4 regions of the Salipaludibacillus agaradhaerens genome follow, and region 3 is predicted to be linked to each of the others. Evidence: riboswitches for the same ligand, from Rfam matches in the RefSeq annotation. Region 3 holds a riboswitch; each other region holds the start of a gene.
The links. A riboswitch is a leader RNA that binds a small molecule or an ion and turns the genes downstream of it on or off. The one in region 3 is predicted to bind S-adenosylmethionine.

Region 1 (3,213 bases), 1.4 Mb from region 3:
CTATGGCCACCGATAAACTTCGTGGCGCTGTGTACGACCACATCTACTCCTAAATCTAGTGGGCGCTGTAATACTGGCGTCATAAACGTATTGTCTAGTACGGTGAGACAATCGTGATTTTTAGCCAATGTGACAATCTCTCGGATTGGCGTGATTTTCATCGTGGGATTAGAGGGTGTTTCCATATAAATCATGGCCGTGTTTGGACGTATTGCTTTTTTGACTTCTTCAACATTGGTCATATCCACAAACGTATACTCAATACCGTGGCGTGGAAGTATTTCTGTTGTGAACCGATATGTCCCTCCATAGACATCTTCTGTAATAACAAGATGGTCACCAGCAGAGAGCATCATAAAAGTGGACGAAATCGCTGCCATCCCTGAAGCAAATGCAAATGCTCGCGTCCCATTTTCAAGTTCTGCAAAAGTTTCTTCCAATGCTTGCCTTGTGGGGTTTCCTGACCGTGCGTAATCAAACGTTCCGAAGTGATCCACACTTTTCTGATGAAAGGTTGATGCTGGCTGTATCGGTATACTCACGGCTCCAGTTGAGGCATCCGTTTTATGAGAATGATGTAAAAGACGTGTTTGAATACTCAATGGTTGTCGTGCTTCAGGCATGTCTTTCCTCCTCCTTCTTTACCGCCGCAGCAAGCGCTTGATCAATATCTTCACGTAAATCATCTGCAGACTCAATGCCAACGGAAAAACGTAACAGTCTGTTACATACGCCTAACTCATTTCTCACTTCCTCTGGGACATCCGCATGGGTTTGCGTCGCTGGATACGTCATTAAACTTTCTACTCCTCCAAGGCTTTCAGCAAACGTTATTAGTTTTAAACTCTGTAGAAAAGGGTTGACCCACTTCTCATTTTTCACTCGAAAAGAAAGCATGCCCCCTCTTCCCGGATAATTCACATTAAGTACAGCAGGATGTGCCTGTAAAAAATCAGCTAGTTTTTTTCCATTCACTTCATGCTTTTCCATCCGTAAGGCAAGGGTTTTCATTCCCCTAATTACAAGCCAAGAATCGAGAGGTGATAAGATAGGGCCCATGCTGTTAAAAATATAATATAACCGTTCTGACAAGGCTTCACCTTTAGAGACGATAAGCCCTGCGATCACATCATTATGTCCTGATAAATACTTAGAGGCACTATGAATGACAATATCTGCCCCTTCTAGTATGGGCTTCTGCAAAAACGGTGTGTAAAACGTGTTGTCTACAATTAATAACAAATCGTGCTCTTTCGCTATTTGATTGAAAGCAGCCAAATCAGCTTCGTACATTAATGGATTAGTGGGAGTTTCAATAAAAAGAGCCTTTGTTGTGGGTTTTATATGTTGTTTAAAAAATTCAATATCTGTTACATCCCCATATTGAAACGTAATTCCCCAGCGCCGCCAACACGCTTCAAATAGACGATAGGTTCCGCCATATAAATCACTCGCTGCTAAGATATCATCACCACTATTAAATAGTGATAGGACAACTTGGATGGCAGCCATCCCAGAAGAACAGGCAAACCCCTGATCACCACTTTCTAATGAGGCGATCGCCTCTTCCAGCACTTCCCGCGTCGGATTTCCTGATCTCGAATAATCATAACCAGTCGATTGCCCAATCCCTTCATGTCTGTATGCCGTGGAACAATAAATAGGAAGACTAACCGTTCCAGTTGATGATTCACTGCGGTTTCCAATTTGCACAATCTTTGTTTCTAACTCGTTCGTGTCTTTACTCATTTAACGTCAACCCCTCCTTTAGTAGCATGCGATCCAACTTATCGATACCTTTGTTCCTATCCACATGTGTGGACGTTTAGAAAAGACCTCACTACGACAAAAAACCTTCTTCAAAAATAAGAAGAAGGTTGCTTAATACCATGCACTTTAGTCCTCTCCTTATCTTTGCAAGTTGTCTTCTTGCAGGAATTAGCACCTGACCGCATAAAGCCGGCTGGTTGCTGAGGTTTCTTAGGGCCTTTCCCTCCACCTCTCGTGATAAGAACGTTCTATTATATTCATTTATTTCCCAATCTAAATCTAATTGTTCCCAATTGTATCGAAATTTCTGAAAATATGCAACTCTTTTTCAAAAAATAATGCATCAATGATTTCCCACACAATTCGACTCTTTCTTCCATCCCTTTTTAATTGCTTCCTATTCGAAACACGTACACGCCTTTTTTTCATAACCGTCTTTCATTAATTAAGAGACGGCTCAATAAAGAATTTTCAGCTGCATGATGCCATGAAGCCTTTCGCCTCATTGCCTCTTAACACGTTGCTGATCCTCCGAGGGGCCCATCTTTCACCACAGCCTTTTCTTAAATACAATCATGTGATAGATGATTTATTATGGTTCGCCTGTTCGTGTTAAATATTCACTCAAAAAAACTAGGAGATTGCTTTGACAACCTCCTAGTTTTACGAATGATAGGTCTTACCTGGCAACTGGGATATGAATCTCAAAGATCGGTTCATCAACTAATATTTTTTCGGCGTTATGAAGCTCAATCTTCAGGGGAATGTCATCAAAAGCGTCTATGTCTTCAGGCTTCAATGGCGTCAGACCTCTTTCTATTAACTCTTCTTTAATTTCCTTATACGTCTCACTAATATCTTTATCTTTTCGATGTTTATAAATAAGGTAATCACCTTCAGGAATAATCCGATATGTCATGCCACGGGGCACATCTGTGCCATTATCTACTTCCCAGCCACCGATGTACGTAAAACCATCTCTCCTGTCATGGGTAGACACTCCGATAAATTCATGGGGATTTACTTTTCCTTTGATGTCTTCTATTCGTTGTTTAGCTTCATTGATAACTGGGTGTATCTTTCCTTCAGCTGCTTCCTCAAATGTCCCTGCCCACTCTAACCCGATAATCAATCTCTCACGCATACCTCTTATTTTCATTTTCAATCCCTCCTACCAGTTTATAATAATTGTCGTTTATTCTTAATGTCTTATTCTTTGTTGTGATACCGCCCCTGTATAATGGGGGCTTGTCAGACTCTCTTTCCCGCTAGTTTTCTCTTCTACACTTTGTATTTTATCTTGTTTTCTCTCATAACACACGTACTTATTCTTAAATATGATGATTACTGCCTATGTATCAATCCCATTACTCAAGTATGATCTCAACAATATAGGGACTAAATTCTCTCTTTAATTGACTTTTAAGAGACGTTTGATACAAT
Region 2 (3,213 bases), 2.2 Mb from region 3:
GCATCGAACTAACAGTCATGCAGCTGTTATCCGTTGTATTAATCGCTACACTTGCTTCTATTGGAACCGCTGGTGTGCCAGGAGCCGGTTTAATCATGCTCACATTAGTCCTTACTAACATTAACTTGCCTTTAGAAGGAATTGCTCTGGTGGCGGGGATAGATCGTATTCTTGACATGTTCCGGACATCGGTCAATGTCATGGGTGATGCCTCTGCGGCAGTGATCATTGATCGTAACGAACCGCTTGATGAAGAGACATCCCTTCATTCTTCTTAAAACGAACTGTCCTCATAAAAATACCGCCACCTCATCTGGTGGACGGTATTTTTTATTGCTATACTGTTAATACTGCCTCTTGTTCTTTAACGAGCGGGATGACTTCCTCACCAAACCTTCGTAAGTCTTCTTCATAATGGAAATGTCCTGTTAACACAAGATCGATCCCAATTTCTTTCAATGCGATTATCCGTTCTGCTACCTGCTCTCCTGTGCCAATTAATCCCGTTTTGAATCCATCATTGTACTGAACCAGATCTTTAAATGATGAATTAGCCCACATGCCAGACTTTTCTTTCGTTGATTGTCCCGCTTCTGCGACCGCTTGTTTAAATCCTTCTACAGCCTCTGTATCAGCGTGGGACACGATATCCCTTAATTGCTGAACCGCTTCTTCTTCAGTATCTCTTACAATTGCAAAACCGTTAGCTGCAAACTTAATCTCATTTTCACGTCCTTCTGCTTTAGCTAAAGCTTTCACGTCTTCGATCTGTTCTTTGAACCCTTCAAGTGTATTACCATTCATGAAGTACCAATCAGAATATTTGGCAGCCATACGACGAGCCGCTTTAGAGTTTCCTCCTTGGAAGATTGGCGGGCGACCATTAACCGGCTTTGGCAATAATGGTGCTTCATTGATTCGATAAAAATCGCCTTTAAATGTGGTGGCCTCTTGTGTCCACATCGATTTCAATACTTGAATGAATTCTTCTGAACGCCGATACCGCTCATCATGCTCCAGCCACGGTTCGCCATAACCAATAAATTCCTGCTTAAACCATCCACTTACAACATTTAATGCAGCACGGCCTTGACTTATATTATCGAGCGTCGCTATCATTTTAGCGTAAACACCTGGATGCCAAAGCCCTGGATGTACCGCTGAGATCAAATTAATTTTCTCTGTGACACTCGCTAAGGCAGAAGCTAATGTAATGGCTTCTAGCTGATTCTCAGCGCCATAGCTTGCAAAGAAACGTGTCTGTAATAGGGCGTAATCGTAGCCTACTTCTTCTGCTATTTGGACGTATCTTTTATTTGACTCAAAGTCCCACCCCGTTCTCTGTGGTAACTTTGATACTACAAGGCCGCCACTTACATTTGGTACCCAATACGCAAATTTCAAATTTGTCATACGAATGTCCTCCTTATTTTTCACGGCTGAACTGCCTATGATATGATAATTAGCTGGCACGTCCTATCTGTTTGTACAGTTAGTCTAGTTTTGAGGAAAAAGTGTTGCCGCACCTTTTCCTCACTATTGTGTTTTTAAGCAAGTTGTTACGAACCATAATGGAAATGATCGCCACAACATGCATGACGAATGAAACGACATCAAATTCATTTGACTAATAAGTTATGCACATCGTCTATCTCACTCCAAAAACGCTAATAAAAAACCTCCTTTCTCACTAGATGAGAAAAGAGGTTGATAACAGGATAATAGCCTTCAACACATTTCTCATCTTCGGAATGTCAGACATTCCTCTGAAATTGGCACCGTGTACACATGTACTGGTTGCCGAGGCCTCATAGGGTCAGTCCCTCCGCCTCTCTTGATAAGAGTGAATTATTCAGTTTAACAAGTTATTAATGAGTGTAACATAAATCTACAATAACACAACAGAAAAAATCTCATTAATGCAAAAATTCAGAATAAAATTTAGCTAATGAGAAGAGACAGATATGTAAAGTAACCATTTCTATGCAAAGAGGAAGACGCCTTTTAATGTAAGACGTCTTCTCTGTAACATTTATTAACGATTTGTATTCCCGCTATTCGTGTTACCGCTTCCTCCTTCAATACTCACAGGCGTGCCTGTCGTATCTGTTATATTGTTAATGACGGCATTATTTGAAGAGTTCGTTAAGCGAATGCCAATATTATTAAATCCTCTGTGTGTCTCCATACGGTTATATCTGATAGAGTTACCATTAGCGCCAGACAATCGAATAACTGATTCTGGATTCAATGATGGATTGTTTTGAATAAATACATTGCCTCCAAAGATATTGTTGTTTGATTCTATGAGAGCCCCATGAATACGAGAGTTAATAATCGTATTGTCATAAATATCATTATAAGTGGCACCTGTTGTTAAAAATAGCCCTCTTGGATAATTTTCTACCACATTGTTATGAACAACATTATTGGTACCACCGTTAGGTATCCGAATACCACCGTAAGAATCACTTTGTTGTTGCGCATTAATAATGTTATTATATGTGACCGTTGTGTTAGTTGCCCGGGATAAATTAATACCGCTCCCACCAGTGGAATTTGTAATTCTGTTATTCGTAATTAAAACATTTCTAAAATCCCCTATTGCATGTGCCTCACTGCCTGTGGCAATACCATGCCCACTCGTCCGATCAATAAGGCTGTCTGAAATAACAGAATCTCTTAACCTTCTAACAAGCAAACCAATAGTGGCATCCCTTACTTCTATGTGTTCCAACGTTAAATTGGATACGAGCGCATCAATGTTCATCCCACCTACTTGTCCAAGACCTTGAGACGCACGGTTTGTCCGATCTGCATCAAAGGTGATGTGAGAGACTGTCACATTAAGATTAGTCGTCCCCCCACGAAAAATAGGGTTACCTACAACATAATTATTTTGGCTGCCTACTTTTTTAATGATTGTTCGTCCTACACCATCTCCCACAAGATTAACCCCTTGATGAAAGCGTAAGGCGCTATCCACTGAATATGTGCCCGCCGGCAAATAGACGGTTCCCTCTACACCTCTATCATAGAAATAACGCATCGCTGCATGTATGGCATCCGTTTGGCTTTGCTGAACACCTGGCCTCGCTCCAAAATCTCTTGCGTTCACTACTTCATTGGCATGAACTTCTTTAGCTACGCCCATACTACTAACCGGAATAAGAAGTATGACTAACAACAATGTGACGACTAAATGATTCACTT
Region 3 (3,213 bases):
TAGTGAAGTATCAGAGATGATTTTTAAAGAAGAGAATATTCTGTTACCAATGGCACTGGAAAAATTAACAGAGGATGAATGGTTAAAGATTGAGCGTGAAGGTGACGTGATTGGCTATACGTTTATTACCCCTCCAGCCCCGTGGCAACCAGCTAGAGAAGATCTGCAATCAGAAGGGTTTATGAAGGATGGGGTCGTTCAGCTTGAAACGGGGATCATGTCAGTTCAACAGCTTGAATTTATGATGAATCATTTACCAGTAGATATCACGTTTATTGATGAGCATGATGTGGTCCGGTATTTTTCACATGGGAAAGAACGCATCTTTCACCGGACAAAATCAATTATCGGAAGGTCGGTACAAAATTGCCATCCTCCTCAAAGTGCTCATATTGTTAATGCATTACTTGATGATTTTAAGTCTGGTAAAAAAGATGTTGAAGACTTTTGGATACCGTTCAAAGATAAATTTGTGTTAATACGGTACTTTGCAGTGAGAGACAAAGAAGGAAACTATAAAGGGACAGTAGAATTTACGCAAAACATTAAACCCATTCAAGAAATCAGTGGGGAAAAAAGGTTAATGTCATAACTAATAGATGGGCCGTTCTCAGATAACGATTTTTTGCGACAGTATTGGTGAAACGGACTTCTTGATTGACTATTGTGTATAACCGATTTATGTTATTTTTACCCCACACTTAAGGGGCAGTAAAACCCCCTCAAAACTTAAGAAGGTCGAAAAGTTTAGGTGGGGGATAAACTACCCCTAAAGGTCCGATAAGTTAAACTGACAATCAGTGGGGATGAAGGCAAACTCCCACCGATTGAAGTTTAGCTTTATATAATTAATAGACGGTAGAGTAGAAAATAAAATTGACAGATTACAAACGCTTGTGATAGACTTTCTTCAATATTATAAATAGCGTCCGACTCATGTTGGACGACTCATCGTTTTGCTTATCAAGAGAGGTGGAGGGACTGGCCCGACGAAACCCAGCAACCAGTGAGAAGAAGTAAGATCTTTTTTTCACAAGGTGCTAATTCCTGCAAAGAATTCATTACTGAATGCTTTGGGAGATAAGGACGACATGTGAATGCAGCTTACTCTGCTAACATTAACGTCAACCTCCCTTACATTTTGTAAGGGAGGTTTTTTGATAACAGCACGGGAATATAACAATGGATAATATAGATTGAGGGTGAATGCTAGAAAATAATTTTGTAAAAAGATTTGACGAATAGATTTAATCGTGTTAATATTCAAATTAATCAAAATTAACTAAATTTATTGGTTTACTTAGTTTTAAAATTTCATAACCGATTTAAGCTCTTATCAAGAGAGGTGGAGGGACTGGCCCGATGAAACCCGGCAACCAACGTGGAACGGAAACGTGATACGCAAGGTGCCAATTCCAACAAAGTGTAGAAGCACTTTGAAAGATAAGAGAGCGAAAGTTGTCATTCATTCGTCTCTCTGTCTTTTAAAGCAGAGGGACTTTTTATTTTGCAAAACATGTCATAAAGTCAACAATCAAATAAGATCGTTAATCAAAGGAGGGGCTCTCATGAGTGAAAATTCTCAATTTCAAACGTATCATCCAGAAACAGTGTTATTACACGGTGGTCAATCACCAGATCCCACAACAGGATCGAGAGCGGTACCAATTTATCAGACAACATCCTACTTGTTTCACGATACAGAACATGCGGAAAGTTTGTTCGCCCTTGATGAACCGGGGAATATCTATAGCCGTATTGGTAATCCAACTGTAGACGTACTTGAGAAACGACTGGCGCTATTAGAAGAAGGTGTTGCGTCTGTTGCTACCTCCTCAGGAATGGCAGCTATCTCTCTATCCATTTTGAATGTAGCAAATGCAGGAGATGACATTGTAGCAGCTACAAATCTTTACGGTGGAACGTACAACTTATTTGCTGTCACGTTGCCGAGATATGGTATTAATGTGACTTTTGTAGACCCTGAAGATCCTGAAAATTTCAGAAAAGCTATTACAGATAAAACAAAAGCTGTATTTGCAGAAACAATTGGTAATCCAAGTTTACATGTGCTTGATATTGAAGCTGTGGCAGATATTGCTCATGAAGCAGGTATACCACTTATTATTGATAATACATTTGCCACACCTTATGTATGTAAACCGATTGAACATGGCGCAGACATTGTCGTCCACTCTGCTACAAAATGGATAGGAGGACATGGAACATCAATTGGTGGTGTTGTGGTTGACGGCGGGCGTTTTAACTGGCAATCAGAGAAATATCCAGGTTTTAACGAACCAGACCCAAGTTATAACGGTATTGTGTATGCGAAAGATTTCGGAACACTCGCTTTCAGCACGAAGCTTCGTGTTCAATTGTTACGTGACTTTGGATCTTGCCTAAGTCCATTCAATGCCTTCCAACTTATACAAGGGCTTGAAACATTGCATTTGCGGATCGTGAGACATAATGAGAATACATTGAAGTTAGCCCAATACCTTGAGGAACATCCGGCAGTTGAGTGGGTCTCATACCCTGGGCTTCAAAGCCATCCTTCCCATGAACGGGCAACTCAATTATTGAAAAATGGGTATGGCGCCGTGTTGAATTTCGGAATTAAAGGTGGACGGGATGCTGGACGGACATTGATCGATAATGTGTCGCTTTGGTCTCATCTAGCCAATGTAGGGGATGCCAAAAGTTTAATTATTCACCCGGCATCAACGACGCATCAGCAGCTATCTGATGATGAACTCATTAAGACAGGTGTTAAACCAGATTTAGTGAGACTTTCAGTGGGCTTAGAGCATACCGATGACCTTGCAAAAGATTTGGATCAGGCCTTGAAGCTTGCTACAGGTGAAGGGACTAAAGAGGACTCAACTGTTATTAATGATGAAGGTGTCATCCGCTGGGCACTATCAAGTCCGAATAATACAGATGCAGATACACCGAGGCTAAAAACAATCGCTGTGGTAGGACTGAGTGGTAACGAATCCCGTCCGAGTCACAGATTAGCACGAAAAATGCAGCGACTAGGCTATAAGATTATTCCAGTTAATCCACGAGAAACAGAAATATTAGGTGAAAAAGCTTATCCAGACTTAAAGTCAGTGGATGGACCCATTGATATTGTTCAAGTATTTAGAAGTCCAGAAGCAGCTATAGAAATAGCAAAAGAAGCTGCTGAAGTCCAACCGAAAATATTTT
Region 4 (3,213 bases), 2.1 Mb from region 3:
TTAGAGGATAAGCAAGAGCATGTAACTGAGGAACTATCTTCTCCTGTGTAGGGGGATAGATAGTTTTTAATTTTAAGTACGAATAGTCCATTCATGATAAACAGTCTATAACACATGTCCTTTTTAAATAAGGAAGTTGCAGTGAAGGACGGTGACTTTGAGAGTGGCAGGGATGTCTGAAGTCTAATGAGGCGAAAGGGTCCGTTTTTAAAAATGGAAGATCAACGTATTAATCATTTATCACAGATAAACGTCTGTAAAACTCCCCGCCCAAAAATAGAGAGGAGAGAGATAACGGACGACCATATCCTGATTCACTCAACGATCAATCAGCGGAGAAGAGCGAAAACACCAACTGATTGAGAGTTCATTTTATAGGTGTATTATGACATTGGTTCATATATAATAAAATGAATGAATAATCAATCAATGAAGGAGGAGAGGACTTTGTCAGTAGATACAATATTGGCTACGATTGTAAGGAGAATGAACGAGGAACCAGAGCATTTAGAAGGACTTACCTATACCTATGAATTTCGGTTAACAGGAGAAGAAGAGCAGCTCTATCAGCTGAAAATAGACAATCAAACAGCTGAGTACGCTACAAATAGGCAGTGGGAACCTAAATTAACGCTAGAATTAAGCGAGGCTAACTTTCAAAAGCTCGCCACTGACAGTCTAAATCCAGCAATGGCTTATATGAATGGCAAGTTAAAAGTTCACGGCGAACTAACCCATGCCCTCAAGTTTCATAGTCTGTTAAAAAAATATACGTAAACAGCGAAGTGTCATGATGCTGGCGCAACGTAAAAAAGCTGATCCTTTTAATCGGGAAGGTCAGCTTTTTGTATAAGGGTATCATTCTCGCACGGACCACTTTGTTGGTCTCAAAAAATTCTCTTATAGAGAGGATCTCTCAGTTTTGAAGTTGAAGGGTGATTCAAGCCTTTTGGAGCAACTTCTCTTCATAACGCTCATCGATTTTTTTCTCGATTTGGAGGATGGCTTTTTGGTCTTCCATAATTTCCTGCTTATTTTCTTTAACTAACTCTTCGAAGCTCTTGTGAAAACGCTTTCTCATTTCCTTTCACCTCTTAATCAAAATTTTCTTACAATTTAATTATACCTAACTTTCACCAAGAATGTCATGTGAAAACTGTTACAAATTTACGAACTTTATCCCAGATCACCATCTAGGCTCACACCCATTGGTATGATAAGCACCACCACAACATTCAGTATAGAGCCAGAAATTACAATAACCCCCTCCATGAGCCCGTAAAGCTTGAGGTGATATTATGTCAAGAAAATGGACACAGTGAATAGGGAGATGTGTTTTTCCCTACCGCGTTCTGTTGATTACCCTCTCTGGCAGTGTAGGGGATGATAACCTTACTGACAGAGAGGATAATTGAGTATTTGATATACTTTTACTTGATCGGCTCAATTGATCTTTTAGAAAATTCATACTTGTCATAAACTGTCTAAGTCTGGTAAACTTAAAAAAATTAAAATAATTGCTTATGTAGAGAAGCAGAGGGACTGGCCCGAAGATGCTTCAGCAACCCCACATTTAAGTGGAAGGTGCTAATTCCAGCAGGATAATTATCCTGGAAGATAAGAGAAGTTTTTAAAACGTTAACCTCTTTTCTTCGGGAAAGAGGTTTTTTAGTTGGCAGAATATAAAGTGGCTGTTATGAAGCTCATTATTTTCTTCTTCCCTGTTGGCTGTTTTTCTCTGTTGAAAGCAAGATTTTAAAAATGACAAAAAGGTGGACTTAAACTATGACAAAAGAATCTTTCGCACAACAAGCAGCTATGACAGGACCGTTTCGTTATGATCATGTAGGCAGTTTTTTACGCCCTGACCGCTTGAAAAAAGCACGCCAAGACAACGCAGATGGCATTATTTCTGATGACGAACTTCGAACGATCGAAGATGAAGAGATAAAAGGCATTGTAGAAGAACAGAAAAAAGCGGGACATTTAGCGATTACAGACGGAGAATTTAGACGACGATGGTGGCACTTAGATTTTCTTGAAGGATTAACAGGGGTAGAAGGATTTGAACCAAAGCAAGGCTATCAATTTAAAGGTGTTAAAACGAAAGCCTGGCTCGTTCGTTAGAGTGACCTAATTAAATGAGACAAGGAAAAAACACCCCCATAGTCGTATATAAACTTAACGACAAATTTGGAGGTGTTTTTCTTATGGGCCGAAAAAATAATGTTTATCCAGAAGAAATAAAAAAAGAGGTTATTCGATTAAAGTTAACAGGAGAGTATACGAATAAAGAATTGATGGCACGCTTTGGCATTAAAAATAAAACACAGATTAAGACTTGGATGAGATGGTATAGAAAAGGAGAAGAACAACGATTAGCTCAACCTGCTGGAAAGCAGTATAAGTATGGAAAAGGATCAGAGGATATGAGCGAAATTGACCTGTTAAAAAGAAAATTGTCCTATTATGAAATGAGAGAAGAACTGTTGGGAAAGTACCAGGAAATCGAAAGGAAGTGGTGCCAGAAGCATTCGTAGAATTGGTTGAAATATTGAAGTCTAAATACACGATTACGTCGATTTGTGATTGTTTGAATGTTCCCAATCAACTTATTATCGTTGGAGAAAGACATCTTGGAAACCTAAACCTTTAGAACAATTGGTATTAACTATTTGTAAAGAATTTAAATATAGAGTCGGGCATCGAATGGTGAGGGATCTTCTTAAAAAGGAACATCATATTAACGTCAATCGAAACACCGTTCAGAAGATCATGCAGAAGTTTAATATCCAATGTCGCGTAAAGCCAAAGCGACAATCCTATATAGCTGGGGAAAGTAAACTTGTGGTTGGGAACCTGTTAGAACAACATTTCTCCGCAGAGAGTTCGAATCAAAAGTGGGTGACTGACATTACATACTTACCTTATGGTGAAAAGATGCTATATTTATCAACCATAATGGACTTGTATAACAACGAAATTATTGCCTATCGAATCAGTGATAAACAAGATCTCTCGCTCGTGATAAACACTTTAGAAGATGCTTGTAGAGGTAGGGAGACTTATGGCGTCCTATTACACAGTGACCAAGGAGCTCAGTATACATCCTATAAATTTCAAGAAAAAGCAAAAGAAAAAGGCATTACCACAAGCATGTCTCGGAAAGGCAACTGCTTTGATAATGCCGTCATTGAATCCTTCCATTCCTCA

Region 1: linked by a shared signal. The riboswitch ahead of BK581_RS10495 (methionine biosynthesis PLP-dependent protein) and the one ahead of BK581_RS16695 (PLP-dependent aspartate aminotransferase family protein) in region 3 are both predicted to bind S-adenosylmethionine.
Region 2: linked by a shared signal. The riboswitch ahead of sfnG (dimethylsulfone monooxygenase SfnG) and the one ahead of BK581_RS16695 (PLP-dependent aspartate aminotransferase family protein) in region 3 are both predicted to bind S-adenosylmethionine.
Region 4: linked by a shared signal. The riboswitch ahead of BK581_RS07560 (uroporphyrinogen decarboxylase/cobalamine-independent methonine synthase family protein) and the one ahead of BK581_RS16695 (PLP-dependent aspartate aminotransferase family protein) in region 3 are both predicted to bind S-adenosylmethionine.

What each region holds. Positions count from the first base shown of each region.
Region 1 covers NZ_KV917378.1:2,246,184-2,249,396, forward strand. Annotated here, with positions in the region: gene metC (cystathionine beta-lyase) at 1-623, opposite strand, end outside; gene BK581_RS10495 (methionine biosynthesis PLP-dependent protein) at 616-1,749, opposite strand; SAM riboswitch class I at 1,906-2,014, opposite strand; gene BK581_RS10500 (GyrI-like domain-containing protein) at 2,450-2,929, opposite strand.
Region 2 covers NZ_KV917378.1:1,464,203-1,467,415, forward strand. Annotated here, with positions in the region: gene BK581_RS07115 (dicarboxylate/amino acid:cation symporter) at 1-278, shown strand, start outside; gene sfnG (dimethylsulfone monooxygenase SfnG) at 337-1,413, opposite strand; SAM riboswitch class I at 1,738-1,844, opposite strand; gene BK581_RS07125 (glycosyl hydrolase family 28-related protein) at 2,036-3,213, opposite strand, start outside.
Region 3 covers NZ_KV917378.1:3,649,162-3,652,374, forward strand. Annotated here, with positions in the region: gene BK581_RS16690 (DUF438 domain-containing protein) at 1-592, shown strand, start outside; SAM riboswitch class I at 958-1,087, shown strand; SAM riboswitch class I at 1,331-1,450, shown strand; gene BK581_RS16695 (PLP-dependent aspartate aminotransferase family protein) at 1,569-3,213, shown strand, end outside.
Region 4 covers NZ_KV917378.1:1,562,807-1,566,019, reverse strand. Annotated here, with positions in the region: gene BK581_RS07575 (lysophospholipid acyltransferase family protein) at 1-51, shown strand, start outside; gene BK581_RS07570 (SCP2 sterol-binding domain-containing protein) at 448-777, shown strand; gene BK581_RS07565 (FbpB family small basic protein) at 941-1,081, opposite strand; SAM riboswitch class I at 1,519-1,624, shown strand; gene BK581_RS07560 (uroporphyrinogen decarboxylase/cobalamine-independent methonine synthase family protein) at 1,786-2,127, shown strand; partial or broken gene BK581_RS07555 (IS3 family transposase) at 2,211-3,213, shown strand, end outside.